Regions from separate parts of the Citrobacter europaeus genome, predicted to be linked through region 2. Evidence: predicted binding sites of a transcription regulator. Region 2 holds the regulator's gene; the other holds the start of a gene.
The links. The regulator sigma-54, encoded in region 2, starts transcription at its own class of promoters, with help from an activator protein. The targets are predictions, from matches to a motif close to GTTGGCACANNTTTCGCTNT.
Positions count from the first base shown of each region.

Region 1: the regulator sigma-54 is predicted to act here: its motif matches at 9,798-9,817, upstream of glnA (glutamate--ammonia ligase).

Region 1 is NZ_CP148084.1:4,957,607-4,972,468, reverse strand. Features, by position in the region: gene polA (DNA polymerase I) at 1-1,510, shown strand, start outside; gene yihA (ribosome biogenesis GTP-binding protein YihA/YsxC) at 1,953-2,585, opposite strand; partial or broken gene WHR59_RS23270 (hypothetical protein) at 2,795-3,043, shown strand; gene yihI (Der GTPase-activating protein YihI) at 3,150-3,659, shown strand; gene hemN (oxygen-independent coproporphyrinogen III oxidase) at 3,848-5,221, shown strand; gene WHR59_RS23255 (YshB family small membrane protein) at 5,310-5,420, opposite strand; gene glnG (nitrogen regulation protein NR(I)) at 5,532-6,941, opposite strand; gene glnL (nitrogen regulation protein NR(II)) at 6,953-8,002, opposite strand; gene glnA (glutamate--ammonia ligase) at 8,302-9,711, opposite strand; gene typA (ribosome-dependent GTPase TypA) at 10,092-11,915, shown strand; gene ompL (porin OmpL) at 11,985-12,677, opposite strand; gene WHR59_RS23225 (MFS transporter) at 12,744-14,165, opposite strand; gene WHR59_RS23220 (MFS transporter) at 14,212-14,862, opposite strand, start outside.
Region 2 is NZ_CP148084.1:508,961-523,822, reverse strand. Features, by position in the region: gene mlaC (phospholipid-binding protein MlaC) at 1-530, opposite strand, end outside; gene mlaD (outer membrane lipid asymmetry maintenance protein MlaD) at 549-1,106, opposite strand; gene mlaE (lipid asymmetry maintenance ABC transporter permease subunit MlaE) at 1,111-1,893, opposite strand; gene mlaF (phospholipid ABC transporter ATP-binding protein MlaF) at 1,901-2,713, opposite strand; gene WHR59_RS02535 (calcium/sodium antiporter) at 2,928-3,905, shown strand; gene kdsD (arabinose-5-phosphate isomerase KdsD) at 3,919-4,905, shown strand; gene kdsC (3-deoxy-manno-octulosonate-8-phosphatase KdsC) at 4,926-5,492, shown strand; gene lptC (LPS export ABC transporter periplasmic protein LptC) at 5,489-6,064, shown strand; gene lptA (lipopolysaccharide ABC transporter substrate-binding protein LptA) at 6,033-6,581, shown strand; gene lptB (LPS export ABC transporter ATP-binding protein) at 6,588-7,313, shown strand; gene rpoN (RNA polymerase factor sigma-54) at 7,360-8,793, shown strand; gene hpf (ribosome hibernation promoting factor) at 8,816-9,103, shown strand; gene ptsN (PTS IIA-like nitrogen regulatory protein PtsN) at 9,187-9,678, shown strand; gene rapZ (RNase adapter RapZ) at 9,724-10,578, shown strand; gene npr (PTS phosphocarrier protein NPr) at 10,575-10,847, shown strand; gene mtgA (monofunctional biosynthetic peptidoglycan transglycosylase) at 10,914-11,633, opposite strand; gene elbB (isoprenoid biosynthesis glyoxalase ElbB) at 11,630-12,283, opposite strand; gene arcB (aerobic respiration two-component sensor histidine kinase ArcB) at 12,513-14,849, opposite strand.

The sequences.
Region 1 (14,862 bases), 680 kb from region 2:
TATTCTGGCGAACTATGGCATCGAGCTGCGCGGCATCACCTTTGATACCATGCTCGAATCCTACATTCTGAACAGCGTCGCTGGCCGACACGATATGGACAGCTTGTCTGACCGCTGGCTGAAACATAAAACCATCACCTTTGAAGAGATCGCCGGAAAGGGCAAAAACCAGCTGACCTTTAACCAGATAGCGCTGGAAGAAGCCGGTCGTTACGCTGCGGAAGATGCCGACGTTACGCTACAGCTGCATCTGAAGATGTGGCCGGAATTGCAGCAGCATAAAGGGCCGCTGAACGTCTTTGAAAATATCGATATGCCGCTGGTGCCGGTTTTGTCTCGCGTTGAGCGCAACGGTGTGAAAATCGATCCGGCAGTTCTGCACAAGCATTCAGAAGAGCTGACGCTGCGTTTGAACGAGCTGGAGCAAAAAGCACACGAGATCGCCGGAGAAGCGTTTAACCTCTCTTCCACCAAGCAACTTCAAACTATCCTGTTTGAAAAGCAGGGTATTAAGCCGCTGAAGAAAACCCCTGGTGGTGCGCCATCAACGTCGGAAGAGGTACTGGAAGAGCTCGCGCTGGATTACCCGTTGCCGAAAGTCATCCTGGAATATCGTGGCTTAGCAAAACTGAAGTCAACCTATACGGACAAGCTTCCGTTGATGATTAACAAGAAAACCGGGCGCGTGCACACCTCCTATCATCAGGCGGTTACCGCTACCGGGCGCTTGTCTTCAACGGACCCAAATCTGCAGAACATCCCGGTACGAAATGACGAAGGTCGTCGTATTCGTCAGGCATTCATTGCGCCAGAAGACTATGTGATTGTCTCTGCGGACTACTCGCAGATTGAATTGCGCATCATGGCGCATCTCTCACGTGATAAAGGCCTGCTTACCGCGTTTGCCGAAGGGAAAGATATTCACCGTGCAACGGCGGCGGAAGTTTTTGGCTTACCGCTGGATTCCGTGACCAGTGAACAACGCCGCAGCGCGAAAGCCATTAACTTCGGTCTGATCTACGGGATGAGTGCCTTTGGTCTGGCGCGCCAGTTGAATATTCCGCGTAAAGAAGCGCAGAAGTACATGGACCTCTACTTTGAACGCTACCCTGGCGTGCTGGAATATATGGAACGAACTCGTGCGCAGGCGAAAGAGCAAGGTTATGTAGAGACGCTGGAAGGGCGTCGTCTTTATTTACCGGATATTAAATCCAGTAATGGCGCTCGTCGCGCAGGTGCCGAGCGTGCGGCAATTAACGCCCCGATGCAGGGTACAGCCGCAGACATTATCAAACGCGCCATGATAGCGGTGGATGGATGGCTGCAAACCGAGCACCCGCGCGTGCGCATGATTATGCAGGTACACGATGAACTGGTGTTTGAAGTGCATAAAGATGACCTGGAAAGCGTCTCTAAAAAGATCCACCAACTGATGGAAAATGAGACCCAGATTGACGTGCCGTTGCTGGTGGAAGTCGGTAGTGGTGAAAACTGGGATCAGGCGCACTAAGGGTTTACTGAATAACGCCCCTTTTTCGTAACTAAGCAACATAAGATAGAACTTTTTGTGATGTTCATTAGAATTCCCTATGTAAGGAATGAAAAAAAATTACAAAAAGTGCTTTCTGAGCTGCTCAAAAAAGAGTAAAGTTATTCACGTAGGGTACAGAGGTAAGATGTTCTATCTTTCAGACCTTTTACTTCACGTAATCGGATTTGGCTGAATATTTTAGCCGCCCCAGTCAGTAATGACTGGGGCGTTTTTTATTTTGCTCGTCATACTTCAAGCTGCATACGCGTTGGCTTCCTCACTCACCCCAGTCACTTACTGATGTAAGCTCCTGGGGATTCGCTGTGTCGCCGCCTTTATGCAACTCGAATTATTTAGAGCAAAAATAAAGATCTGTAGGCCGGATAAGACGCGCAGCGGCGCCATCCGGCAATACGGTGGGTTATTCTCCGTCCTGTATCTCTTCAACCGGTGCCAGTTCACTAAACCAGCTATCCAGCTTCTGCCGTAGTTTGTCCACACCCAGCTTTTTCAGTGATGAAAATGCTTCTACCTGCACATCACCATTAAATGCCAGTACGGCTTCACGCACCATATTCAACTGGGCTTTGCGCGCACCGCTGGCCAACTTATCTGCTTTAGTCAGCAGTACCAGAACCTGAACGTTGCTCTCAACTGCCCACAGGATCATCTGTTGATCGAGATCTTTTAGCGGGTGACGAATATCCATAAGCACCACCAGACCTTGCAGGCTCTGTCGTTTTTCCAGATATTCAGCCAGCGCGCGCTGCCATTTGCGCTTCATCTCTTCCGGAACTTCGGCATAACCGTATCCTGGCAAATCGACCAGGCGTTTGCCGTCAACGACTTCAAACAGGTTGATAAGCTGAGTACGACCCGGCGTTTTAGATGTACGCGCCAGACCTTTTTGATTCGTCAGGGTATTTAGCGCACTGGATTTGCCTGCGTTGGAACGGCCAGCAAAAGCCACTTCTATTCCGGTATCGGAAGGTAGGTGGCGAATATCAGGCGCACTCATCACAAAGTGCGTCTGTTGATAATTCAAGTTAGTCAAAGCAGTCCTCTCCATCAATCAGGGCTTTGCAGCGATTATACCTGAACCCCAGCAAAAGGCTGGTTTTTCGACGAGTGGGCTGTGTAAGTAAAAACCTCGCACTTTGTGAGACATTGCCGATAGTTTCTATACGAGATGACAGAGTAAAAAATGACGGAACTAAAACAAATCATAGAGTTACATTAGGGTGCTATTCTTAAAATCCGAAATTGTTACCCAGGTTACTTGTACGTTTAAACCAAAACGGTAAAGTAGTGTCCATAGCGAGGAAGCTGACAGGATAGTCGACTCAGGATGAGGGTCAGGAGCGCCAGGAGGCGAAGACACAGGATTGTCAGGAAGACAAACGTCCGGAGACGTTAGTAAAAGGAAATGGAAACAACACGGAATGTTTCAGGCTAAAGGAAAAACAGGGTGTGTTGATAGCCAACAGGGAATGTAGAGCCCGTAAGGGTTGAGAGTCAGGAAAAAAGGCGACAGATTACTCTGTCGCCTTTTTTCTTTATTTCTGCTAGATTCCGGCGCAATTATATACTGAATAAATACAGCCAAAGACGAATCATGATGAAACCAACTTCTACACCACGCGGTAAAGGTCCTGCAAAAGCGCGTCGTAAAACACGCGAAGAAATTAACCAGGAAGCTCGCGACCGTAAGCGCCAGAAAAAACACCGTGGTCATGCGGCGGGTAGCCGTGCGTCCGGTAGCGAAGGCGCATCTGGTGGCGGAAACAAAAATAAGCAAAAAGATCCTCGTATTGGCAGCAAAAACCCCATTCCATTAGGCGTGACCGAAAAAGTCACCAAACAGCACAAACCGAAGAGTGAGAAACCTATGCTTTCACCACAGGCTGAGTTGGATTTACTGGAAACGGATGAGCGCCTGGATGCGCTGCTGGAGCGCCTTGAAGCAGGAGAAATCCTGAGCGCGGAAGATCAGACCTGGGTTGATGCCAAGCTGGACCGCATCGATGAACTGATGCAAAAGCTGGGTCTTTCTTACGATGACGAGGAAGAAGAGGAAGAGGAAGAAAAACAGGAAGACATGATGCGCCTGCTGAAAGGCGGCAACTAACGGTTTTACACCGTGGGTCTTCCCGTCCTGCTTATAACCCTTCCGGTTATATGTTATCTGGTGTGGTTATTCGTTAAACTACAGCGGTTGTCGCGGCGACAGAAGTGGCTGCGCAACCGACTTATCACCCGTAGTGGGGTTAAGTCGGTACGCCGTACCCGCCAGAGACGCCATCGGAAGGAGTGAGCATGTCAGAGCAGTTAATAGACTGGGACCTGGCCCTGATCCAGAAATATAACTATTCCGGGCCACGATATACCTCGTACCCGACCGCGCTGGAGTTTTCTGAAGACTACGGCACTGAAGCATTTCTAAAGGCTGTGGCGCGTTATCCTGAGCGTCCGCTCTCGCTGTACGTTCATATCCCGTTCTGCCATAAACTGTGCTACTTCTGCGGTTGCAACAAGATTGTGACGCGCCAGCAGCATAAAGCCGATCAATACCTCGATGCCCTGGAACAAGAAATCATTCATCGCGCTCCTCTGTTCGCCGGACGCCATGTCAGCCAGTTGCACTGGGGCGGCGGCACGCCAACGTATCTGAATAAAGCGCAAATCAGCCGTTTAATGTCGTTGCTGCGTGGCAACTTCAACTTCAACGACGATGCCGAAATCTCGATCGAAGTGGATCCGCGTGAAATTGAGCTGGATGTGCTCGATCATTTACGTGCTGAAGGTTTTAACCGCCTGAGCATGGGGGTACAGGACTTCAACAAAGAAGTTCAGCGCCTGGTGAACCGTGAGCAGGATGAGGAGTTTATCTTTGCGCTGCTGAATCATGCGCGGGAGATTGGTTTTACCTCAACAAATATCGATCTGATTTATGGCCTGCCAAAACAGACGCCGGAAAGTTTTGCCTTTACCCTGAAACGCGTGGCTGAGTTGAATCCAGACCGTCTTAGCGTCTTTAACTACGCGCACCTGCCAACGCTGTTTGCCGCTCAGCGTAAGATTAAAGATGCCGACCTGCCCAGCGCGCAGCAGAAACTGGATATCTTGCAGGAGACCATCTCGTCACTGACCGAAACCGGTTATCAGTTTATTGGTATGGATCATTTTGCCCGCCCGGATGACGAACTGGCCATTGCACAACGCGAGGGTGTTCTGCATCGCAATTTCCAGGGCTATACCACCCAGGGGGATACCGATCTGCTGGGGATGGGCGTATCGGCCATCAGTATGATTGGCGACAACTACGCGCAGAACCAGAAAGAGCTGAAGCACTATTACCAGCAGGTAGACGAGCAGGGGGACGCGCTGTGGCGCGGAATCGCCCTGACCCGCGACGACTGCATTCGTCGGGATGTTATTAAGCTCCTGATCTGCAACTTCCGCCTCGACTATGCCGCCGTGGAACAGCAATGGGACCTGAACTTTGCTGACTATTTTGCCGAAGATCTGAAACTGCTGGCGCCGTTGGCGAAAGATGGGCTGGTGGATGTGAATGAGAAGGGAATTCAGGTTACGCCTAAGGGCCGCCTGCTGATCCGTAATATTTGCATGTGCTTCGATGCGTATCTGCGTCAGAAAGCGCGGATGCAGCAATTCTCGCGCGTCATTTAACCGGGTTGCCCGGTGGCGCTTCGCTTACCGGGCCTACCAAAATCTCACTACGTAGGCCGGTTAAGCGAAACGCCACCCGACAAACCCGCTAGCTGAACAGCCCAACCAGCGCCGCACACAGCACTGCGGCAACCGCAGTTTGTGGCGTATGGCTTTCGACTGCACCGCTCGACAGCAGATTAATCATTGATTCCAGCATGATAACTTCCCCCGTTTGCCGGGCACGATCATACTTAACTCATCGGAACAGTAAAGCGCAAAATAGCAGCAATTTGCGCTTAATAATCAATCTTTACACAGTGACGATTTGTCACTCCATACCGAGTTCTTTTAACTTCCGCGTCAAGGTATTACGCCCCCAACCGAGCAGTCGTGCAGCTTCCTGTTTATGCCCTTGGGTATGGCGTAGCGCGGTGGTTAACAGCGTACGCTCCAACTCTGGTTGCGCCTCAGAAAGCAGGTTTTGATGACCGGAACGTAATGCCCTATCCGCCCACTGTGCCAACAGGGTTGCCCAACTGTCTGGTTGCATATGTGACGGTGCGTCAGGCACGGTGGTTTCAAACAGCTCGGTTGGTAAGTCCTGAATCAGTACTTCCTGTCCGGCGGCCATGACGGTTAACCAGCGACAGGTGTTTTCAAGCTGACGCACGTTTCCAGGCCAGGCCAGACGGGTGAGTGCCGCCTCGGTTTCCGGGTGTAATTGCTTGGCTTCTACTCCCAGTTCGCGGGCGGCCTCCTGCAGGAAATGACGCGCCAGGCGTGGGATATCTTCCCGACGTTCGCGCAGTGGCGGCAGATGTACCCGAATGACGTTCAGGCGATGGAATAAGTCCTCACGAAATTTGCCTTCCTGTACGCGCAGTTCAAGGTTTTGGTGCGTGGCGGCGATAATGCGCACATCCACTTTCACCGGTGCGTAACCACCCACGCGGTAAAACTGTCCATCGGCTAATACCCGCAATAAACGCGTTTGTACGTCCAGCGGCATATCGCCTATTTCATCGAGGAACAGCGTACCGCCGTCTGCCTGTTCAAAGCGGCCCTGACGAATCGTATTCGCCCCGGTAAACGCGCCTTTCTCGTGACCAAACAGTTCAGACTCGATCAAATCTTTCGGAATAGCCGCCATGTTCAGCGCGATAAACGGCGCTTTGACGCGCGGGCTATGACGGTGCAACGCATGGGCGACCAGCTCTTTACCGGTCCCTGACTCTCCGTTTATCAATACGCTGATTGAAGACCGGGACAGGCGACCAATAATGCGAAAGACGTCCTGCATTGCCGGCGCTTCGCCGATGATGTCGGTTGTTGGGCCGTTGATCTGAACATTACGCGGCTGCTGCTGTTCCTGATAATGGCTGATGGCGCGTTCGACCAGCGCCACGGCTTCATCAATATCAAAAGGTTTGGGCAGATAATCAAACGCCCCTTGCTGATAGGCGCTGACGGCGGCATCCAGATCGGAGTGCGCGGTCATTATGATGACCGGAAGCATCGGATGCCGTTGTTTAATCTGTTTTAACAGCGTCAGACCGTCCATGCCCGGCATGCGAATATCCGACAACAGCACATCCGGCGTTTTGCTGGCCAGCGCGTCCAGCACCTCTTTACCGCTTTCAAATGTTGTGCAGCTTAGTCCTGCCCCTGCGAGCGCACGTTCAAGCACCCAACGGATGGAACTATCGTCATCAACTACCCAGACTATTCCTCGTTGCATAAACGTCACCTTTATTTCCTGATAGGCAGGTAAACCGAGAACTCGGTATGACCCGGCCAACTGGTAAATTCAATTTTGCCGGAATGTTGATCAATCAAATTACGGGCGATGGATAAGCCAAGGCCAGTACCGCCCTCGCGACCGCTGACCATTGGGTAGAACAGCGTGTCCTGTAAATGCGAGGGGATACCCGGACCGTTATCCTCAACATCAATCCGTGCCGCCAGGCGATAACGCATGCCGTGCAGCGTGAGCTGAAACGCGGTGCGGGTACGCAGAACGATCTCACCGCCTTCTGGTCCTAGCGCCTGCAAAGCGTTACGCACGATGTTTAACAGAACCTGCTCTATCTGGTCCGGATCGTGCAGTAATTCCGGCAGACTCGGATCGTAATCCCGGATCAGCGTGACGTTTTCCGGTAGCTCCATTGAGACCAGCGCCACCACGCGCTCCGCCACTTTGTGAATACTCTCTGTGACGTGCATACCCGGCTGTTGTGGCCCCAGCAGACGGTCGACCAGATTACGCAGGCGGTCGGCCTGCTCAATAATGACTTTGGTATATTCGGTCAGCGCCGGGTCCGGAAGCGCTTTACTGAGAAGTTGCGCCGCGCCGCGCAATCCACCCAGCGGGTTTTTAATTTCGTGTGCCAGGCCGCGCACCAGATCGCGGGCGGCAATCTGCTGGGCGTGCTGGAGCTGTTCCTGGCTCAGACGGCGCTGGTTATCCATTGGCGCCATCTCCAGCAAGATAAGGCCATCAGGCAGCCTCTGAGCGGTCACAGAGAGGATATGTGAGTGGCTGTCTATCACCAGCGTCACTTCGTTATCCGTAAAGCCCTGGCCTGCTTCCAGGCTCTCTCGCATCAGCCCGATGTTCAAGGAGAAATAACTCAACAGATCGGGAAGCGGAGTACCAAACAGTTTGCGGGAGCTTTGGGCGAGCAGCTGTTGCGCTGCCGGGTTGGCGTAATGTACCGCCAGCTCATCGTCGACGAGTAAGATGCTGTTGATTAAAGAATTGAGGATCTGCCCAGCATCGGGCAGCGTGCCGGTTGCCATTCAGCAGTCTCCTGAAAAGTGTTGCACCAATTTAGTGCATTATAGCTTTTTACATCAAAAAAGCGCGAAAAAGCAGGTTGTTAGTGGAGAAAAAAGCCCATCCAGAGATGGGCTAAAAGTTCCACGGCAACTAAAACCTTCGTCTTTCTCCCTACCGCTGTGTTGGCTGCTTTCGCTCACCCCAGTCACTTACTTATGTAAGCTCCCGGGGATTCACTCAATTGCCGCCTTGCTGTAGCAAGAAATCCATTGGTTATTACATCCTCTGCACGTTTTTATGTGAGAGTGTAAAAGTTAAATTAAACGCTGTAGTACAGCTCAAACTCTACCGGGTGCGGAGTCATGCGCACGCGGTCATCTTCTTCGCGACGCAGCGTAATGTAAGCATCGATCGCTTCATTGGTGAACACGCCGCCTGCTGTCAGGAACTCACGGTCCAGATCCAGTTCTTTCAGTGCTTCTTCCAGAGAACCAGCAACCTGTGGGATCTCTTTTGCTTCTTCCGGCGGCAGGTCGTACAGGTTTTTGTCCATCGCTTCGCCCGGGTGGATCTTGTTCTTAATACCGTCAAGACCAGCCATCAGCAGCGCTGCGAAGCACAGGTACGGGTTAGCAGCCGGGTCCGGGAAACGCACTTCGATACGACGCGCTTTCGGAGAAGCAACAACCGGAATACGGATAGAAGCAGAACGGTTACGGGCAGAGTAAGCCAGCATTACCGGCGCTTCGTAGCCTGGGACCAGACGCTTGTAGGAGTTAGTGGTCGGGTTCGCCAGGGCGTTGATCGCTTTAGCGTGTTTGATTACGCCGCCGATGTAGAACAGCGCCTGCTCAGACAGACCCGCATACTTGTCACCGGAGAACAGGTTTACGCCGTTCTTGGACAGAGACATGTGGCAGTGCATGCCGGAACCGTTATCGCCGAACATTGGTTTTGGCATAAAGGTCGCGGTTTTACCGAAACGGTGAGCGACGTTGTGAACGACATATTTGTAGATCTGAATCTCATCCGCTTTTTTGGTCATGGTGTTGAAGCGGGTTGCGATTTCGTTCTGGCCAGCGGTAGCAACTTCGTGGTGATGCGCTTCAACGACCAGGCCCATCTCTTCCATGATCAGACACATGGTAGAACGGATGTCCTGAGAAGAATCTACCGGAGGAACCGGGAAGTAACCGCCTTTCACGCCAGGGCGGTGACCTTTGTTACCACCTTCGTATTTGGTGGAGGAGTTCCATGCGCCTTCGATGTCATCAATAGCCACATGGGAACCGGAAATAGACGCGCCGAAACGGATGTCGTCAAACAGGAAGAATTCTGGCTCTGGTCCGAACAGAACGGTGTCTGCGATGCCGGTAGAGCGCAGATACTCTTCAGCGCGTTTAGCGATGGAGCGCGGATCGCGGTCGTAGCCCTGCAGCGTACCTGGTTCCAGGATATCGCAACGGATGATCAAGGTAGACTCTTCATAGAACGGGTCGATGAGTGCAGTAGACGCATCTGGCATCAGAACCATGTCTGATTCGTTAATGCCTTTCCAGCCACCGATTGAGGAGCCGTCAAACATTTTGCCTTCTTCAAAGAATTCGGCATTTACCTGATGAGCAGGAATAGTGACGTGCTGTTCTTTACCTTTGGTATCAGTGAAGCGTAAATCAACAAACTTCACTTCGTGTTCGTTCAGCATCGTCAAAACGTGTTCAGCGGACATACTTACTCTCCCGGATTGGTCATGGTCGTCGTGGTAACGAAGTCTTCAATTCTGCAAAAAATTGGCCGTGTCGCCGTAAAAAATATAAAGCGAAATCTGTGCCAACTTTTAAATTGCCCCTAAAAGGCGTTATCATGCGCACTATCGTGCAAAGGGGCTGCACCATGAAGGTAGTATTGCACCATTATAGTGCTTTAATGTGAACATTAAGCACCATATTGGTGCAAAGCATGTCAGATTACCCCTTTTAACGCTCCGTGAATGTGATCACAAAGAAACTCTGCAATACTTGTTTGCGGAGGATGTTTGTGATCCTGTTTTGTACTGCGATTAATCCGTGTACAATAACGCGCTATTTCTAAAATGCCTGAGGCAAAGTTGTGATCGAAAATTTGCGTAACATCGCCATCATCGCGCACGTAGACCATGGTAAAACGACCCTGGTAGACAAGCTGCTCCAACAATCCGGTACGTTCGATGCACGTGCTGAAACCCAAGAGCGCGTGATGGACTCCAACGATTTGGAGAAAGAGCGTGGGATTACCATCCTCGCTAAAAACACCGCTATCAAATGGAATGACTACCGTATCAACATCGTTGATACCCCGGGGCACGCCGACTTCGGTGGTGAAGTTGAACGTGTAATGTCCATGGTCGACTCCGTGCTGCTGGTGGTGGATGCAATGGACGGTCCGATGCCGCAGACGCGCTTCGTGACCAAAAAAGCCTTTGCCCATGGCCTGAAGCCAATTGTTGTTATCAACAAAGTTGACCGTCCTGGCGCGCGTCCTGACTGGGTTGTTGATCAGGTATTCGACCTGTTCGTTAACCTCGACGCTACCGACGAGCAGCTGGACTTCCCGATCGTTTACGCTTCCGCGCTGAACGGTATCGCAGGTCTGGATCACGAAGACATGGCTGAAGACATGACTCCGCTGTATCAGACCATCGTTGATCGCGTACCGGCTCCGAGCGTAGACCTTGATGGCCCGCTGCAGATGCAAATCTCTCAGTTGGACTACAACAACTACGTTGGCGTAATCGGCATCGGTCGTATCAAACGCGGTAAAGTTAAACCGAACCAGCAGATCACTATCATTGATAGCGAAGGCAAAACCCGTAACGGTAAAGTCGGTAAAGTTCTGACTCATCTGGGTCTGGAACGTATTGAGAGTGATATTGCCGAAGCAGGCGATATCATCGCGATCACCGGTCTGGGCGAACTGAACATCTCCGACACCATCTGCGACCCGCAGAATGTCGAAGCGCTGCCGGCTCTGTCCGTTGATGAACCGACCGTAACCATGTTCTTCTGCGTAAACACCTCTCCGTTCTGTGGTAAAGAAGGTAAATATGTTACCTCTCGTCAGATCCTTGACCGCCTGAACAAAGAGCTGGTGCACAACGTTGCCCTGCGCGTTGAAGAAACCGAAGATGCGGATGCGTTCCGTGTATCTGGTCGTGGTGAGCTGCACCTGTCTGTTCTGATCGAAAACATGCGTCGTGAAGGTTTCGAAATGGCGGTTTCCCGTCCGAAAGTAATCTTCCGCGAAATCGATGGCCGTAAACAAGAGCCGTTCGAAAACGTAACGCTGGACGTCGAAGAGCAGCATCAGGGGTCTGTCATGCAGGCTCTGGGTGAGCGTAAAGGCGACCTGAAAAACATGAATCCAGATGGCAAAGGCCGCGTACGTCTTGACTACGTGATCCCAAGCCGTGGTCTGATCGGCTTCCGTTCAGAATTCATGACCATGACTTCCGGTACCGGTCTGCTGTACTCCACCTTCAGCCACTACGACGACGTTCGTGCGGGTGATGTGGGTCAGCGTCAGAACGGCGTTCTGATCTCCAACGGCCAGGGTAAAGCAGTTGCGTTCGCACTGTTCAGCCTGCAGGACCGCGGTAAGCTGTTCCTGGGTCACGGTGCAGAAGTTTACGAAGGCCAGATCATCGGTATTCACAGCCGCTCTAACGACCTGACTGTAAACTGCCTGACTGGTAAGAAACTGACCAACATGCGTGCGTCTGGTACTGACGAAGCAACGGTTCTGGTTCCACCGGTTAAGATGACTCTGGAGCAGGCTCTGGAATTCATCGATGACGACGAACTGGTAGAAGTTACCCCAACTTCTATCCGTATCCGTAAGCGTCACCTGACTGAAAACGATCGTCGCCGTGCAATGCGTGGCGCGAAAGAAGAGTAATTAACGCTCTTCCTCAGGTAAGTATAAAAAAGCCGCTGATTTCAGCGGCTTTTTTTATCATCAGGAGGATCAGAAGAAATACTTTGCCCCGACACGAATCTGGTTTTGCTCACGATGATAGGGCTCAACATTGCGATCTAACCAGCGTAATTCCAGATAGGGCAGCCAGTGTTCATTAATACGATACTTAAAGGTATTAGTAATTTCCCAGTGATGATCTTTTCCATTGTTGCTATTGAAGTCATTGACGCGCATAAAATAGTGCGGTTCAAAGGTGTAGGAGAATTTATCGGTAATGGTAAAGTTCCAGTAGTTACCGATTTCATAGGTGTCATTATTATCCAGATCACCATTTAAATCGGTTGAACTGTAGTTATTATGGTTATATCGATTCCGCACGGTAAGATTAAACCACGGGGTAAATTTATAGTTAACATCCAGATAAGCCGCGCCACCAGAACCCGTACTCTTATCGTTTATCAATCCACCGGGCTGAATAGTTAATTTATCCGTTGGTTTAAATAAAGGATACCAACCTTCTATTTCGTTATAGCCGTGTTTTAACTCATCCTTGCGTTGCATAGTATAGGTGTTAGTGAGCATGATACCCGCGCCCATATCGGAGTTATAACCGACACGCAGCATGACTTCCATTTGGTCGGACGCCAGATTATATGCTTCGCGGTTTTCTACATAGACTCCAGCAAAAGCAGAGGTTGACACCACAGAGGATAGGAGAATTATTGTCGTTAATTTTTTCATGATAAATCCATTTTTTAAGCGTAGGGAGGCCGCCATCCATTGGGATGGAATAGGCGGCTATTATTTTTATACTTTTACAGCAGAGGTATTCTTTTTATTGGTAATAGGGTCCGGTTGGATGTTGTTTTTCTTCCGTTGGCTGATTTCCTCAATAATAAAAGCAAAACGTGTTTCGTTAAGTTTATAAAAGAAGCCCATCGTGAGTGCTGCAATAATCGCAAGACCGCAGGGCCAGAGAAAAATAAGCTGACGCAAACCGAGCAGGGTGGCATCGCTCTGGGCTATGTTAGGGATATAACCGATTTGCGTCAGCATGATGCCCGGCAGGAAGCCTGCGAGCGCAGCAGATATTTTGCGAGAAAAGGTATAACCCGTATACACCGAGCCTTCCGCGCGGATCCCTGTTTTCCATTCGCCATAATCGACCGTATCCGGAACCAGCGCCCAGTTCAGGCTGTTGACAAAAGCGGTTCCGAAGAAGGCCATACAGGAGAACGTCACGAATAAGAATGATGTACCGCCCCAGAAAAAGTTCAGCACATCACCGATAGCCCATAGTGCCAGACCGCCGAGATAAACCTGTTTTTTACCGAAGCGTTTTACAGCCGTGGGAACCAGCAAGACCCCAACCAGAATGCATCCCATGCTGAAGAAACCCATCCACGACAGCAGATGTATATCGTTGAGTACGTACTGGGTGTAATACACCTGAATCGCCAGCTTAATGTTGAATGCCGCCAGCGTGCATAGGTTGGCAACACATAGCACCAGTAGTGGAGGGTTACGGAAAATGGCGCAGAACGATTTGAGAATACTGGGTTTATGGTGATCCGGCACGATTTCGATATAGCGTTCTTTCACACCGCTAAAGCACCACCACATACTGAACAGTCCGCAGACAGAGAAGAGCAGTGCGGCAATCAGATAACCCAGCGAAGGCGAACTGACAAATAGAGCCTGAATTGGCATAAATCCAACGGTACACAGTAAGAGACCTACGGTAGCGCCGCCCTGACGCCAGGCAGCGAGCTGAGCGCGTTCATGCGGGTTTTTAGTGATCGCAGGCACCATCGCGCCGTAGGAGCAGTTCATCAGGCTATAGAACAGACCGAACAGCATAAACAACACCGTTGCCAGTCCGGTTTTCACCGTTAGCGTAAAATCAGTCGCTAAAAACTGCGCGCTGGCAACGACTGCGACAGGAAACGACGCATACAAAATAAAGGGCCTGAATTTCCCTTTTGCGCCAATGTTACGCCTTGAGTCCAGCAATACACCGGTTAACATATCAGTGAAGGCGGTGAAGAACTTCGCCACCAAAAAGATAATCCCACCGTAATACGCCGGCATCCCTAGTTCATCGGTATAAAATTTAAGCAGATACAGCGTACCGATACACAGCATCAAATTTGAGCCGAAGTCACCCACTCCGTAGGCGAATTTTTCACGCAGGCTCAGTTTTAGCGTTAGCGGATCATGAAAAGACATAATCGCTCCTCAATAGCGCTCCGTAGAGCGCTATTCGTTATTATTATCAAACGGGTTGTTTACGTGCTTCTATCTCTTCAACGATGCGGACATACATCTTCTCGTTAAGATTGTAGAAACAGCCCATAGCTACAATGGTGATTACCGCCAATGCGCAGGGATAGATAAAGATCAACTGGCGCAAACCTTCGACTGTACTTGCAGACTGCACCACGTTGGGGACGTAGCCGATTTGCGTCAGCATCCAGCCAGGGAAGAAGCCAGCCAGCGCTTGTGACACTTTACGAAAGAAGGTGAAACCGGTGTATACCGTACCTTCAGAGCGTACGCCGGTACGCCATTCGCCATATTCCACCGTGTCCGAGACCAGTGCCCAGTTCAGGCTGTTAACGAATGCTGAGCCGAAGAACGCCAGGCACGAGAAAGCGACAAAGCTGACGGAACCGCCGCCAAAGAAGTAGTTAAGCAGATCGCCCGCGACCCAAATCAACAAACCGCCTATGTAGACCTTTTTCTTGCCGAAACGTCTGACCATTCCCGGCATCAAGAAGACGCCGATGAAGATACAACCCATGCTGAAAAAGCCCATCCAGGAAAGGAGGATCGGGTCGTTCAGTACGTACTGGGTGTAATAGACCTGAATCGCCAGCTTGACGTTAAACGCGCCAAGTGTGCAAAGGTTGGCAACGCACAGAAT
Region 2 (14,862 bases):
TTAGTGGTGATCATACTTACGCCTTCGGCAATCATGTCATACGCCTGCCAGTTACCGGTCTGGGAGTTTTTACGCCACTGGAAATCCAGACGTACCGGAGGACGACCGTTTGGATCGATGATGGTTACGCGGATAGGCACGATGGTCGCATCACCCAGCGGCTGCTCAGGGGCAATCTGATAGGTCTGCCCGTGGTACATCGCCAGCGCCTGACCGTAAGCCTGCTTCAGATATTCACGGAAGGCAGCGAAATAGGCGTCACGCTGAGCCGGTGTCGCATCTTTGTAGTAACGGCCGAGCACCAGCGCACCGGCATACTTAACCTGCACATAAGGCAGCAGTTCCTGATCGACCACCTGACGCAGATAATCCGGATTGGAACGGATTTTGGGTTGCTCGTTCTTCAGACGGTCAAAGGTCTTCTGCGCCGCCTCATTCATCAGTTTGTACGGGTTCGTCTGGTCGGCTGCGGTTGCCGCGCTAAGTGGGGCAATCACCAGCATAGCCACCATCATCAATCGTTTAAACATACGTCGATTCTCCTGAGATTATTTCGTTGCGCCCGCAGGCGTAGTGGCTTCATTATTGCCTTCCGTTGCGGCTGGCGCATCGCCAGAATTCTTATTGTCATCACCTTTACTGTTGCTGTTGTAAAGGAACTGACCAATCATGTCTTCCAGCACCATCGCGGATTTCGTGTCCTGAATCGTACCGCCATCTTTGAGGATAGACGTTCCCAGCTCAGGATCTTCAAAACCCACATTCAGCGCCAGATACTGTTCGCCCAGCAGACCGGACGTACGGATGCTCAGAGAACTGGTGTCAGGAATATGGTTAAAACGCGATTCGATTTCCAGCGTCACGCGCGGCAGGTACGTTTTCGGATCTAACGAGATGTCCGATACGCGTCCAACTACCACCCCGCCAATCCGCACCGGAGAACGCTCTCTCAGGCCACCGATATTATCAAAGGTCGCATAAATCGTATAAGTCGGCTCAGTACGCATTGAGGTAACGTTCGCCGCCTTCAGGCAGACAAACAGCGCAGCCAGCAGCGCAACCAGCAGGAATAACCCGACCCAAATTTCATTTTTTTTCGTTTGCATGAACTCAATTCCCAAACATCAGTGCGGTCAGCACAAAATCCAGCCCCAGAACGGCAAGAGAGGCGTGCACTACGGTGCGTGTCGTTGCCCGGCTAATCCCGGCAGAGGTCGGGATCGCATCATAACCATTGAACAATGCAATCCAGGTGACCGTAATGGCGAACACCACGCTCTTAATCAGACAGTTGACCAGATCCAGACGCCAGTCGACGGCATTTTGCATCGCCGACCAGAAAAAGCCGGCATCAATACCTTTCCAGCTTACGCCAACCAGCGAACCACCCCAGATCCCCACCGCGACGAATATAATCGTCAGCAGCGGCAAAGAAATGACACCGGCCCAAAAACGCGGGGAGATAACCCGGCGCAGAGGATCGACGGCCATCATTTCCAGGCTGGAAAGCTGTTCGGTCGCCCGCATCAAGCCAATCTCTGCGGTTAAGGCCGACCCCGCCCGCCCGGCAAACAGCAGCGCCGCAACAACCGGTCCTAGCTCACGTAACAATGACAGTGCCACCAGCATACCGAGGCTGGTTTCCGCGCTGTAGGTCGTCAGCACCAGGTATCCCTGCAACCCCAGCACCATACCGATGAACACGCCAGAAACTATAATGATCAGCATCGATAAGACACCGACATTATAGAGCTGGCGTATCAGCAGCGGCGCATGTTTGCGAAACTCCGGCTTGCCGACAACCGCATTGAACAACATTAATCCGGCTCGCCCGAACGTCCTGAGGGTTTTTATTCCCCGATGTCCGAGTGATGCCAGCGCATTTAACAACATGGGTGGCTTAACTCCCTGTTTTGAGTAAATCGATGTGGTAGTCGCCCGCCGGATAACGGAACGGAACCGGCCCATCGGCAATACCATCGAGGAACTGACGCACTCGCGGATCGGCATTTTCTTGCAGCGCCTGAGCACTACCGTAGGCCACTATTTTTTTATCCGCCATAATATAGGCGTAATCCGCAATACTCAGCACCTCTGGCACGTCATGGGAAACTACCACGCAGGTGACGCCCAGCGCGCTGTTCAGTTCTGAAATCAGCTTCACCAGCACGCCCATGGTGATGGGATCCTGGCCGACGAACGGTTCATCAAACATGATGAGGTCTGGCTCCAGCGCGATAGCACGAGCTAACGCGGCGCGACGCGCCATCCCACCGGATAATTCAGAAGGCATTAATTTAGCCGCGCCCCGCAGGCCCACGGCCTCAAGCTTCATCATTACCGTGCTTTTCAGTAGCGGCGCAGGCAGCGTTGTATGCTCACGCAACGGGTATGCGACGTTGTCAAACACGTTCATATCGGTAAACAGCGCACCGGATTGAAACAGCATGCTCATGCGCTTACGCACGGTAAATAAACGCGAACGGGACATGGCGGGGACGTTTTCGCCGTCAAACAGGATCTCGCCCTTATCCGGGGAGATTTGTCCGCCAATCAGACGCAACAGCGTTGTCTTGCCAATGCCTGATGGCCCCATGATCGCCGTTACCTTACCGCGCGGCACCGTCAGGGAAATATTATCAAAGATGCAGCGGTCGCCTCGGGAAAAGCTGACATCGCGCATATCGACTAGATTCGCCACAGACTGACCCATTGATTCATCCTTTACTATTGCCTCGTTAATCGAAGAGTTTGGCGCTCAATTTAGCCCTGAACCCAACATATTTACAGATTATTGCCTGTCCTGGTTAGCGAAAGCTGGCATTTGTTTTACTTTTTAGCCGCATAAAGTCAAAATTAAGAATTCGTTACGGCTTCCAGAAATCCTTCAAGTGGACCGGCGAGTATACCTGAAGAAAGGACTTTAGATGCTTTTAGCGACGGCGCTGTTAATAATTGGTTTACTTCTGGTGGTCTACGGTGCCGACCGTCTGGTGTTCGCCGCATCCATTTTATGTCGAAACTTCGGTATTCCCCCCATTATCATCGGGATGACCGTGGTCAGCATGGGGACATCGTTACCCGAGATAATTGTCTCGGTTGCCGCATCAATAAATGGACAACTCGATTTAGCCGTCGGTACCGCCATCGGCTCTAACATTACCAACATCCTGCTTATTTTAGGCCTGTCGGCGCTGATTCATCCTTTTACCGTGCATTCTGATGTTCTGCGTCGTGAATTACCGCTAATGTTGCTGGTAAGTATTTTAGCCGCATCTGTCCTGTATGACGGGCAGTTGAGCCGCAGCGATGGATTCTTTCTTCTGCTTCTGGCCGTGCTATGGCTGCTATTCATTGTTAAAATCGCCCGCCTGGCCGAGCGACAAGGCAACGACAGCCTGACCCGCGAGCAGATTGCGGAGTTACCGCGCGAAGGCGGGTTACCGGTCGCATTTTTGTGGTTGGGCATTGCGCTGATTATTATGCCAATGGCAACGCGTATGGTGGTAGATAACGCAACCGTACTGGCGAACTACTTCGCCATGAGCGAACTCACCATCGGGCTAACGGTGGTCGCCATTGGTACCAGCCTGCCGGAGCTGGCAACGGCGATTGCGGGTCTGCGTAAAGGTGAGAACGATATTGCCGTCGGTAACATCATCGGCGCGAACATTTTTAATATTGTTATCGTCCTCGGGCTACCGGCGCTAATTACGCCGGGTGAAGTCAACCCGATGGCCTTCACCCGTGACTATAGCGTCATGCTGCTGGTGAGCGTAATTTTTGCACTACTCTGCTGGCGACGCCCGCGCCAGATTGGTCGCGGCGCGGGTGCGCTACTGACCGGCGGTTTTATCATATGGCTGGCGATGTTGTATTGGTTATCGCCACTTCTCGTTGGATAACTGGAAACGCATTATGTCGCACTTAGAGTTGCAACCGGGTTTTGACTTTCAGCAAGCAGGCAAGGAAGTCCTGGCAATTGAACGTGAAGGCCTGGCGGAGCTTGATCAGTACATCAACCAAAATTTTACTCTCGCATGCGAAAAAATATTCAGCTGCCCGGGCAAAGTCGTGGTGATGGGGATGGGGAAATCAGGACATATAGGACGGAAGATGGCGGCCACATTTGCCAGCACCGGTACCCCCTCATTTTTCGTACATCCTGGCGAAGCCGCACATGGCGATCTGGGTATGGTCTCGCCGCAGGATGTGGTTATCGCCATCTCTAACTCCGGTGAATCCAATGAGATAGCAGCGTTGATCCCGGTATTAAAACGTCTTCATGTACCGCTTATCTGCATGACCGGTCGTCCGGAAAGCAGCATGGCGCGTGCGGCAGATGTGCATCTGTGTGTTAAAGTGCCCAAGGAAGCTTGTCCGTTAGGCCTGGCGCCGACCAGCAGCACAACCGCCACGCTGGTAATGGGCGATGCGCTTGCCGTGGCATTATTAAAAGCGCGTGGTTTTACCGCGGAAGATTTTGCATTATCTCATCCCGGCGGCGCACTGGGCCGTAAGCTTTTGCTGCGCGTTAACGATATTATGCATACGGGAGATGAGATCCCGCATGTGACTAAAAGCGCCAGCCTGCGTGACGCCTTACTTGAGATCACGCGTAAAAATCTCGGCATGACCGTCATTTGCGATGATGCCATGAAGATTGACGGTATTTTCACCGATGGCGATTTACGTCGCGTTTTCGATATGGGCGTTGATGTACGCCAGTTAGGCATTGCCGATGTGATGACCCCTGGAGGCATTCGCGTGCGTCCGGGTATTCTTGCCGTCGATGCCCTGAACTTAATGCAGTCCCGCCATATCACCTCGGTAATGGTTGCTGATGGCGACCAGTTACTCGGTGTGTTACATATGCATGATCTGCTGCGTGCAGGTGTAGTGTAAGAAACTCAAGGATAACGAAAATGAGTAAAGCAGGTGCGTCGCTTGCGACCTGTTATGGACCCGTCAGCGCAGACGTTATCACCCGGGCAGAGAACATCCGTTTGCTGATCCTGGATGTGGATGGCGTACTGTCTGATGGTCTGATTTATATGGGCAACAACGGTGAAGAGCTGAAGGCTTTTAACGTCCGCGATGGTTACGGAATTCGCTGTGCGCTCACTTCCGGTATCGAGGTTGCCATTATTACCGGACGAAAGGCTAAACTTGTAGAAGATCGCTGTGCCACATTGGGGATCACGCATTTGTATCAGGGGCAGTCAGACAAACTGGTCGCCTTTAACGATCTCCTTAGCAAACTGGCAGTCGCGCCTGAAAATGTCGCGTACGTTGGTGATGACCTGATCGACTGGCCGGTGATGGCGCAAGTGGGATTAAGCGTGGCGGTGGCGGATGCGCATCCTCTGCTGATCCCACGCGCCGATTATGTTACCCGCATCGATGGGGGACGTGGCGCGGTGCGTGAAGTCTGCGATTTATTACTCCTGGCGCAGGGCAAACTGGACGAGGCCAAAGGGCAATCGATATGAGCAAAACCAGACGTTGGGTTATCATTCTACTGTCGCTGGCTGTCCTTGTGATGATTGGTATTAATCTGGCTGACAAAGACGACGCCGCTCAGGTCGTCGTCAATAACAACGAGCCAACCTATAAGAGCGAACATACTGATACCGTTGTGTATAGTCCGGAAGGCGCACTGAGCTATCACTTGATCGCGCAAAACGTTGAATATTATTCGGAGCAAGCGGTTTCGTGGTTTACTCAACCAGTATTAACCACGTTTGATAAAGATAAAGTACCGACCTGGACGATCAAGGCTGATAAAGCCAAATTGACCAACGATCGGATGCTGTATCTGTACGGCCATGTTGAGGTCAACGCCCTGGTGCCCGACTCTCAACTACGCAGAATTACCACCGATAACGCGCAGATTAACCTGGTGACACAAGATGTCACTTCCGATGATCTCGTCACGTTATATGGCACAACATTTAACTCCAGCGGACTGAAGATGCGCGGCAACTTACGCAGCAAGAACGCCGAGCTGATTGAAAAGGTTAGAACCTCATATGAAATCCAAAACAAACAAACTCAGCCTTAATCTTGTGCTTGCCAGCTCACTTCTGGCCGCCAGCATCCCGGCATTGGCCGTTACCGGCGATACCGAGCAGCCGATTCACATTGAGTCGGACCAGCAGTCCCTGGATATGCAGGGCAACGTGGTGACGTTTACTGGTAACGTGATTGTGACTCAGGGCACCATTAAAATTAACGCCGATAAAGTCGTCGTAACCCGCCCTGGCGGTGAAGACGGTAAAGAAGTGATTGATGGTTACGGTGATCCCGCCACCTTTTACCAGATGCAGGACAACGGTAAGCCGGTGAAAGGCCGCGCCTCACACATGCACTATGAACTGGCAAAAGACTTCGTCGTTCTTACCGGTAAGGCTTACCTGGAACAGCTCGATAGCAACATCACGGGCGATAAGATCACCTATCTGGTAAAAGAGCAGAAAATGCAGGCCTTCAGCGATAAAGGCAAACGCGTCACCACCGTTCTGGTTCCGTCGCAGTTGCAGGACAAAAACAAGGCTCCGGCAGAGAAAAAAGGTAACTGATTCGTTATGGCAACATTAACTGCAAAGAACCTTGCAAAAGCCTATAAGGGCCGCCGTGTAGTGGAAGATGTCAGTCTGACCGTCAACTCCGGGGAGATTGTCGGTTTGCTCGGGCCTAACGGTGCGGGTAAGACAACGACCTTTTACATGGTAGTCGGCATTGTCCCGCGCGATGCGGGCAACATTATCATTGATGACGAAGACATCAGCCTGCTGCCTCTGCATGCGCGCGCGCGTCGCGGCATCGGCTATTTGCCGCAGGAAGCGTCTATTTTCCGTCGCCTGAGCGTGTTTGATAACCTGATGGCGGTGCTGCAAATTCGCGACGATCTGACCAGCGAGCAGCGCGAAGATCGCGCTAACGAGCTGATGGAAGAATTCCACATCGAACACCTGCGCGACAGCTTAGGTCAGTCGCTCTCCGGTGGTGAACGACGCCGCGTGGAGATCGCCCGGGCACTGGCGGCTAATCCGAAATTTATCCTGCTGGATGAACCGTTTGCCGGTGTTGACCCGATTTCCGTTATTGATATCAAACGGATCATCGAACACCTGCGCGACAGCGGGCTTGGGGTGCTGATTACCGACCATAACGTTCGCGAAACGCTGGCAGTGTGTGAGCGCGCCTATATCGTGAGTCAGGGCCACCTGATCGCGCACGGCACGCCAACAGAAATACTGCAGGATGAGCACGTTAAGCGCGTATACCTTGGGGAAGACTTCAGACTCTGATAGGGTAGAAGACTTCACGTCACCGCAGGAGAGAATAACTCTGAACATGAAGCAAGGTTTGCAACTCAGGCTTAGCCAACAACTGGCGATGACGCCTCAGCTACAACAGGCTATCCGTCTGTTGCAGCTGTCCACGCTGGAACTTCAGCAAGAACTTCAGCAAGCGCTGGAAAGTAACCCACTGCTCGAGCAAACCGATCTTCACGACGAAATTGATACCCAGGAAAAACAGGACAGCGAATCCCTCGACACCGCAGATGCTCTCGAACAAAAAGAGATGCCAGAGGAACTACCGCTTGACGCCAGTTGGGATGAAATTTACACCGCCGGTACGCCTTCTGGCACCAGCGGAGATTACATCGACGACGAACTGCCTGTGTACCAGGGTGAGACCACGCAATCGCTGCAGGATTACCTGATGTGGCAAGTGGAGCTGACCCCGTTCTCGGATACCGATCGCGCCATTGCGACATCCATCGTTGATGCGGTAGACGAAACCGGTTATCTCACCGTAACCCTGGACGATATTCTCGAAAGCATGGGCGATGACGACGTCGGTATGGACGAAATCGAAGCCGTGCTTAAACGCGTTCAGCGTTTTGATCCCGTGGGCGTAGCGGCCAAAGATCTCCGCGACTGCTTACTGATTCAACTTTCACAGTTTGATAAAGCCACGCCGTGGCTGGAAGAAGCGCGCCTGATCATCAGCGATCATCTCGATCTGTTAGCCAATCATGACTTCCGCACGCTGATGCGCGTGACCCGGCTGAAAGAAGATGTGCTGAAAGAAGCCGTCAACCTCATCCAGTCGCTCGATCCCCGCCCAGGACAGTCGATCCAAACCGGCGAACCGGAATACGTCATCCCGGATGTGTTGGTGCGTAAGCATAACGATCGCTGGGTGGTCGAACTCAACGGCGACAGTATTCCACGGCTGCAGATTAACCAGCATTACGCCGCCATGTGCAACAGCGCGCGCAACGATGCTGACAGCCAGTTTATTCGTAGCAATCTGCAGGATGCGAAGTGGCTGATTAAAAGCCTGGAAAGTCGCAATGATACGCTGCTGCGCGTCAGTCGCTGCATCGTTGAACAGCAGCAAGCCTTCTTTGAGCAAGGCGAAGAGTTTATGAAACCGATGGTGCTGGCGGATATCGCCCAGGCCGTCGAGATGCACGAATCGACCATTTCCCGAGTGACCACGCAAAAGTATCTGCACAGTCCGCGCGGCATTTTTGAATTGAAGTATTTCTTTTCCAGTCACGTTAACACTGAAGGCGGAGGCGAAGCCTCGTCCACAGCTATCCGTGCGCTGGTGAAGAAATTAATTGCTGCGGAAAACCCCGCGAAACCGCTGAGTGACAGCAAGTTAACCTCTATGCTGTCAGAACAGGGTATCATGGTGGCACGCCGCACCGTTGCGAAGTACCGAGAGTCTTTATCCATTCCGCCGTCTAACCAGCGCAAACAGCTGGTCTGACCCAACCGATAAGGAAGACACTATGCAGCTCAACATCACTGGAAACAACGTCGAAATCACGGAAGCCCTGCGCGATTTTGTGAATACAAAATTCGCCAAGCTTGAACAATATTTCGACCGAATTAATCAGGTCTATATTGTGTTGAAAGTGGAGAAGGTTACACATATCTCGGACGCAACACTGCATGTGAACGGTGGCGAAATTCATGCCAGCGCGGAAGGTCAGGATATGTACGCCGCCATTGACGGTTTAATTGATAAACTGGCTCGGCAGTTAACAAAACATAAAGATAAACTGAAACAGCACTAACTTGTCCGGGCAGTTAGCGGGTGCAGGACGGCCTGTTGTGTAGCACAACAGGCCATTTGTACAGTTAGCGCTTAGGTGAAATTATGACAAATAACGATACGACTCTACAACTGAGCAATGTTCTTAACCAGGAATGTACACGCGCGGCCGTTCACTGCCAAAGCAAAAAACGCGCACTGGAAATCATCAGTGAACTGGCGGCAAAACAGCTCAGCTTGCCCTCTCAGGTGGTATTTGAAGCCATTCTGACGCGTGAAAAAATGGGCAGTACCGGCATCGGTAATGGTATTGCTATTCCGCACGGAAAGCTGGAAGAAGACACGATGCGCGCGGTTGGCGTGTTTGTGCAACTTGAAACGCCTATTGCTTTCGACGCCATTGATAATCAACCCGTCGATCTGCTTTTTGCTCTACTGGTTCCGGCAGACCAAACCAAGACGCATTTGCATACGTTGTCACTGGTCGCCAAACGTCTGGCAGATAAAACCATCTGCCGCCGCCTGCGCGCCGCACAGAGTGACCAGGAGTTGTATCAAATCATCACGGACACCGAAGGTGGACAGGATGAGGCATAACAACCCAATGGCATCCTTTTTTGTCGTTGTGAGGAGAAACAGTACATGGTACTGATGATCGTCAGCGGTCGTTCGGGGTCAGGTAAATCTGTCGCCCTGCGTGCGCTGGAAGATATGGGTTTTTACTGCGTGGATAACCTTCCCGTAGTGCTGTTGCCCGATCTGGCTCGTACTCTGGCCGATCGCCAGATTTCTGCGGCCGTCAGCATTGATGTGCGCAACATGCCTGAGTCCCCGGAAATTTTCGAGCAGGCGATGAACAACCTGCCTGAAGGCTTCTCACCGCAGTTGCTGTTCCTTGACGCCGATCGCAACACCCTGATTCGCCGCTACAGCGACACCCGTCGCCTGCATCCGCTTTCCAGCAAGAACTTATCTCTGGAAAGTGCTATCGATAAGGAAAGCGATTTGCTGGAGCCCCTGCGCTCTCGTGCTGACCTGATCGTTGATACCTCCGAAATGTCCGTGCACGAACTGGCGGAAATGTTACGTACCCGACTGCTGGGCAAGCGTGAACGCGAATTGACGATGGTATTCGAATCCTTTGGTTTCAAACACGGTATCCCGATTGACGCGGATTACGTCTTTGACGTGCGCTTCCTGCCTAACCCGCACTGGGATCCGAAGCTGCGCCCGATGACCGGTCTTGACCGCCCCGTCGCTGCCTTCCTCGACAGGCACACAGAAGTTCACAATTTTATCTACCAGACTCGCAGTTATCTTGAGCTATGGTTACCCATGCTGGAAACCAACAACCGCAGCTACCTCACCGTAGCCATCGGCTGTACCGGCGGGAAGCACCGTTCGGTGTATATTGCAGAGCAGCTGGCAGACTACTTCCGCTCACGCGGTAAAAACGTGCAGTCACGCCATCGCACGCTGGAAAAACGTAAATCATGACCGTGAAGCAAACCGTTGAAATCACGAATAAGCTGGGTATGCATGCTCGCCCAGCCATGAAACTGTTTGAATTGATGCAGGGCTTCGAAGCAGAAGTGTTGCTGCGTAATGATGAAGGAACGGAAGCTGAGGCCAACAGCGTTATCGCTCTGCTGATGCTGGATTCCGCCAAAGGGCGTCAGATAGAAGTTGAAGCCACGGGTCCACAGGAAGTTGAAGCCCTGGCAGCGGTAATTGCCCTGTTTAACTCAGGCTTTGACGAAGATTAATCGAGTACACAGAACGTAGCCAGTAGGCCGGATAAGGCGTTTACGCCGCATCCGGCAATAACTCCGCTAATACAGCTTATGTTCCCGCATAAACGACTCACCGCCTAACTGGCGCATTTGGCGCATAATCCACGCCTGACGACTACGTACATAACCAGAAGGCGCATCCGCCTTAAAACGCATAGGATTGGGTAACACCGCCGCCAGTAAGGCCGCTTCAGACAAACTCAGCCGGCTGGCTGGCTTATGGAAATAGCGCTGCGCAGCGGCCTCCACGCCAAAAATTCCATCGCCAAACTCCGCAACGTTCAGATAGACGGTCAGAATACGTTTCTTGCTCCAGACAGTTTCCATACCCAGCGTTAGCCCAGCTTCAAGGCCCTTACGCACCCAGCTACGTCCATCCCACAGAAAGAGGTTTTTCGCCGTCTGTTGCGATAACGTCGACGCCCCGCGAATACGGTTCTCATTACGTTCGTTGTGCGCCAGCGCTTTCTCTATGGCGGAGACATCAAATCCCCAGTGCTCGGGAAACTTCTGGTCCTCTGCGGCAATCACCGCCAGCCCCATCCACACAGAGATCTCATCCATGCTCACCCAGTCCGAGTGCGCCACATAACCGAAATCACCAGACAGCCATGCACCCAGTTGCCGCTCGACCATTACCGCCGAGAACGGCACCGGCATCACGCTGAAAAGTGCGATGCCCCCGCCCCAGAATACGGCGAGGACAACGACCGTCCGCAGAAAGATACGCCGCAGAAAAGCGGTAACGCCTTTTCTCATTCAGCCAGCACCAGTACACGCGATACCAGTTTATCGATACCACTCGCAGCCTGAGCGATATCCTGCGCCAGCATATAGGCAGGCGTAGTGACAATTTTGTTGTCTTCATCGACGACAATGTCATCAACCGGACAAGGCACATGCTCAGCGCCCATCTCTTCCAGCACCTCTGCCGTATCGATATCAGTACCGATGGTCAGACGCAGCGGAAAGTCAAAAATTTTAGGTAACATGGCGGGCGCAATGCACATAAATCCCAGTGGCTTACCCGCCTGATGCATCGCCAGCGCCAGCGCAGCTAAATCACTGTCAACCCGGCATTCACTGCCCTGACTGGCAAAATTGCTCAGATTTTTAGCCGCGCCAAACCCGCCAGGCACTATCAACGCGTCCAGTTCCGTTGAGACTGCCTGAGCCAGCGGGCGAATCTCGCCGCGTGTAATACGTGCGGCTTCAATCAGCACATTACGCGTTTCCTGCATCGGCTCGCCGGTCAGATGATTAATCACATCCGCTTGTTGTTTATCCGGTGCGAAACAGACAGCCTGAGCGCCGTTGCGGGCAATGGCCAGAAGCGTGAGAACCGTTTCATGGATCTCTGCGCCGTCATACACGCCGCATCCGCTGAGCACTACACCCACTTTTTTCATCGCGATACTCCTTTCTAAGCTGGCTGAAACATATTAGTTATTATGATTTAAATGCTACGCTTCACACATTTAACTGATTCATGTAACAAATTATTTAAGATTTGCTATCTTAACTGCGTGCGGCCTGAAAATTAGGGCTGCGCCCTTGTAAATAATGATAATAATTTACGGCGCAGCCACGATTTCCCTGGTGTTGGCGCAGTATTCGCGCACCCCGGTTAAGCCGGGGTCATTTTTTTTCCACGCTCGCCACCCAGGCCTTCAATACCGCCACATCGTGCTGCCACTCCTGCTTCATCTCTTCAATCCATTCAGCAACATTATCTTCCCAGGCAGGAAGATCCGGCGACTGGATCTGCTGGCCTAACTGTTGCAGGTGGCGCAGCCCAACAGAACCTGCCGCGCCTTTAATTTTATGGCCTTCCTCAACAACGCCTTTTTTGTCCCGAGCGGTCAGATTTGACTCCAGCACGCTCAAATATCCCGGCATCATCTTCTCAAACACCGCCAGCCCGTCGGTAATTAACTTCGGTCCCACCAGCTCGAGGTATTGTTCCAACATAGGAATATCTAACAGCGCTTGCGATTTACTGCTCTCTTCAGATGTCACAGTGCTCTCCTCTTTGTTTCGGGTATCCCAGTATTTTTTAATCATGGCGGTTAACGCTGGAACCGACAGCGGCTTACTCAGCACGTCGTCCATTCCCGCGTCCAGATACTCTTTTTTATCTTTCAGGACGTTGGCGGTAAGCGCAACCAGCGGCGGCAGGTCCTCACGGGCATATTTTTGCGTCAGCTCGCGCGAGATATCCAGGCCGGTCATATCCGGTAGCTGAATATCCAGCAGCACCAGGTCATATTCGCCCGGCGTGAACATTTCCAGCGCGGCTTTCCCGGTCATGGCGACATCCACGCTGTTGCCCAGTTTTTCCAGCACTGAACGTGCGACAATAACGTTCAGTTCAATGTCTTCCACCAGCAGCACATTCAGGGCGGGCAGCGGCATATCATCGTCTTCAAAAGCGTCTTCAATCTCTTCCGCTACCGCAGGCGCATGCACGGTCAGCGTAAAAATGGAACCTTTGCCAGCCTGGCTTGAGACCGTAATATCACCGCCCATGTTTTTCGCCAGACGCTTCGATACGGCCAGTCCAATCCCGGTTCCCGTTGCCGGTTTGCCGCCGTTGCTGTCCTTAACCTGATAATACATGGCGAAGATTTTATCCTGCTCATCCTGCGGAATGCCGATCCCGGAATCTTCAACCTCGAAATGCAGCATGTTCCCCTGGTCATAGCGCGCGCGCACGGTCACCTGCCCCTGCTGGGTAAACTTCACGGCGTTGCTGATAAGATTCCACAGAATCTGTCGCAAACGCGTGCCGTCGGTAATGACCTTATGCGGCAGCGGCAGCGTTGGTTCAAGCACAAAACGCAGCCCCTTTTGCTGCGCCTGCAGGCCAGAGAGGTTTTCCAGATCCGCCATAAAACTGGTGAAATCAACAGGCTGGTTATCGAGCTGGACTTTACGTCGCTCCATCTTATCCATATCGATAATATCGTTGAAAATATTCCCCAGCGTCACGGCAGAGACGTGGATAGTTTTCAGGTATTTTTCCTGCTCAGCGGTCAGGTCCGTATCCAACAGGATCCGGCTTAAGCCGACAATGCCGTTAAGCGGGGTGCGCAGCTCGTGACTGATAGTAGAAATGAAGGTGGTCTTATCGCGGCTGGCGCGCTCAAGCGCGTCCTGATAACGCTTACGCTCGGTAATATCACGCCCAAAGCCCATCAGGCCATGTCGCTTACCTACGCGGTCATAGTAAGGCACCTTGCGAATTTCAAAGCAGGCTTTGCGTCCGTCCGGGTAGTCCAGCCACTGTTCGTAGGTGAGCGAAACGTTATGACGGAATACCTTCTCGTCGGTTTCAATAACCTTTTCAGCCGCCTCAGGGGAGTAAACATCAGCAGGTTTTAAATTCACCAATTGCTTTTCGCTTTTGCCGGTCAGCAGCTCCATGGCGCGGTTACAGCCGGAAAATTCTTTATCTTCATTACGATAAAAAACCAGATCCGGCGAGGCATCGAGGAAAGAGCGTAAGAAGGAAGACTGTTGCTCAAGCTGGATCTGCGCTTCCTCACGCTCTTTAATTTCGACCTTCAGCTGCTCGAACGTTTCCTGGCGCTCCGCTTCGGCTTTTTCGCGCTCAACAATTTCCTGATTGAGCTGGGCAATATTGTCTTTCAACTGCACATTGAGCTTGAGATCGCGCTCGCGCATCTCTTCCAGCTTTTGTACCAGTCGTGACAGGCGCTGCCGGGACTCTTCCAGTTGCTCCACCACCACTGACAGGAAATAGACGGCCCAGGGAGTAATTAACAGACCAAAAAAGATAGAGCGGATAACATCAATGCTTTCTACCTGGCCATGCAGCACCATGGTGACAGCCATCTGCACCACAATTGCCAACACGACCAGAGCCAGCGCCAATAGCAGCGAAAAGCGCACCAGACCCAACTTCATCATCAGGTCGACGTAATATTGCGCCAGCATACGGATTTGCTTCATAGAGAGTTCCTTC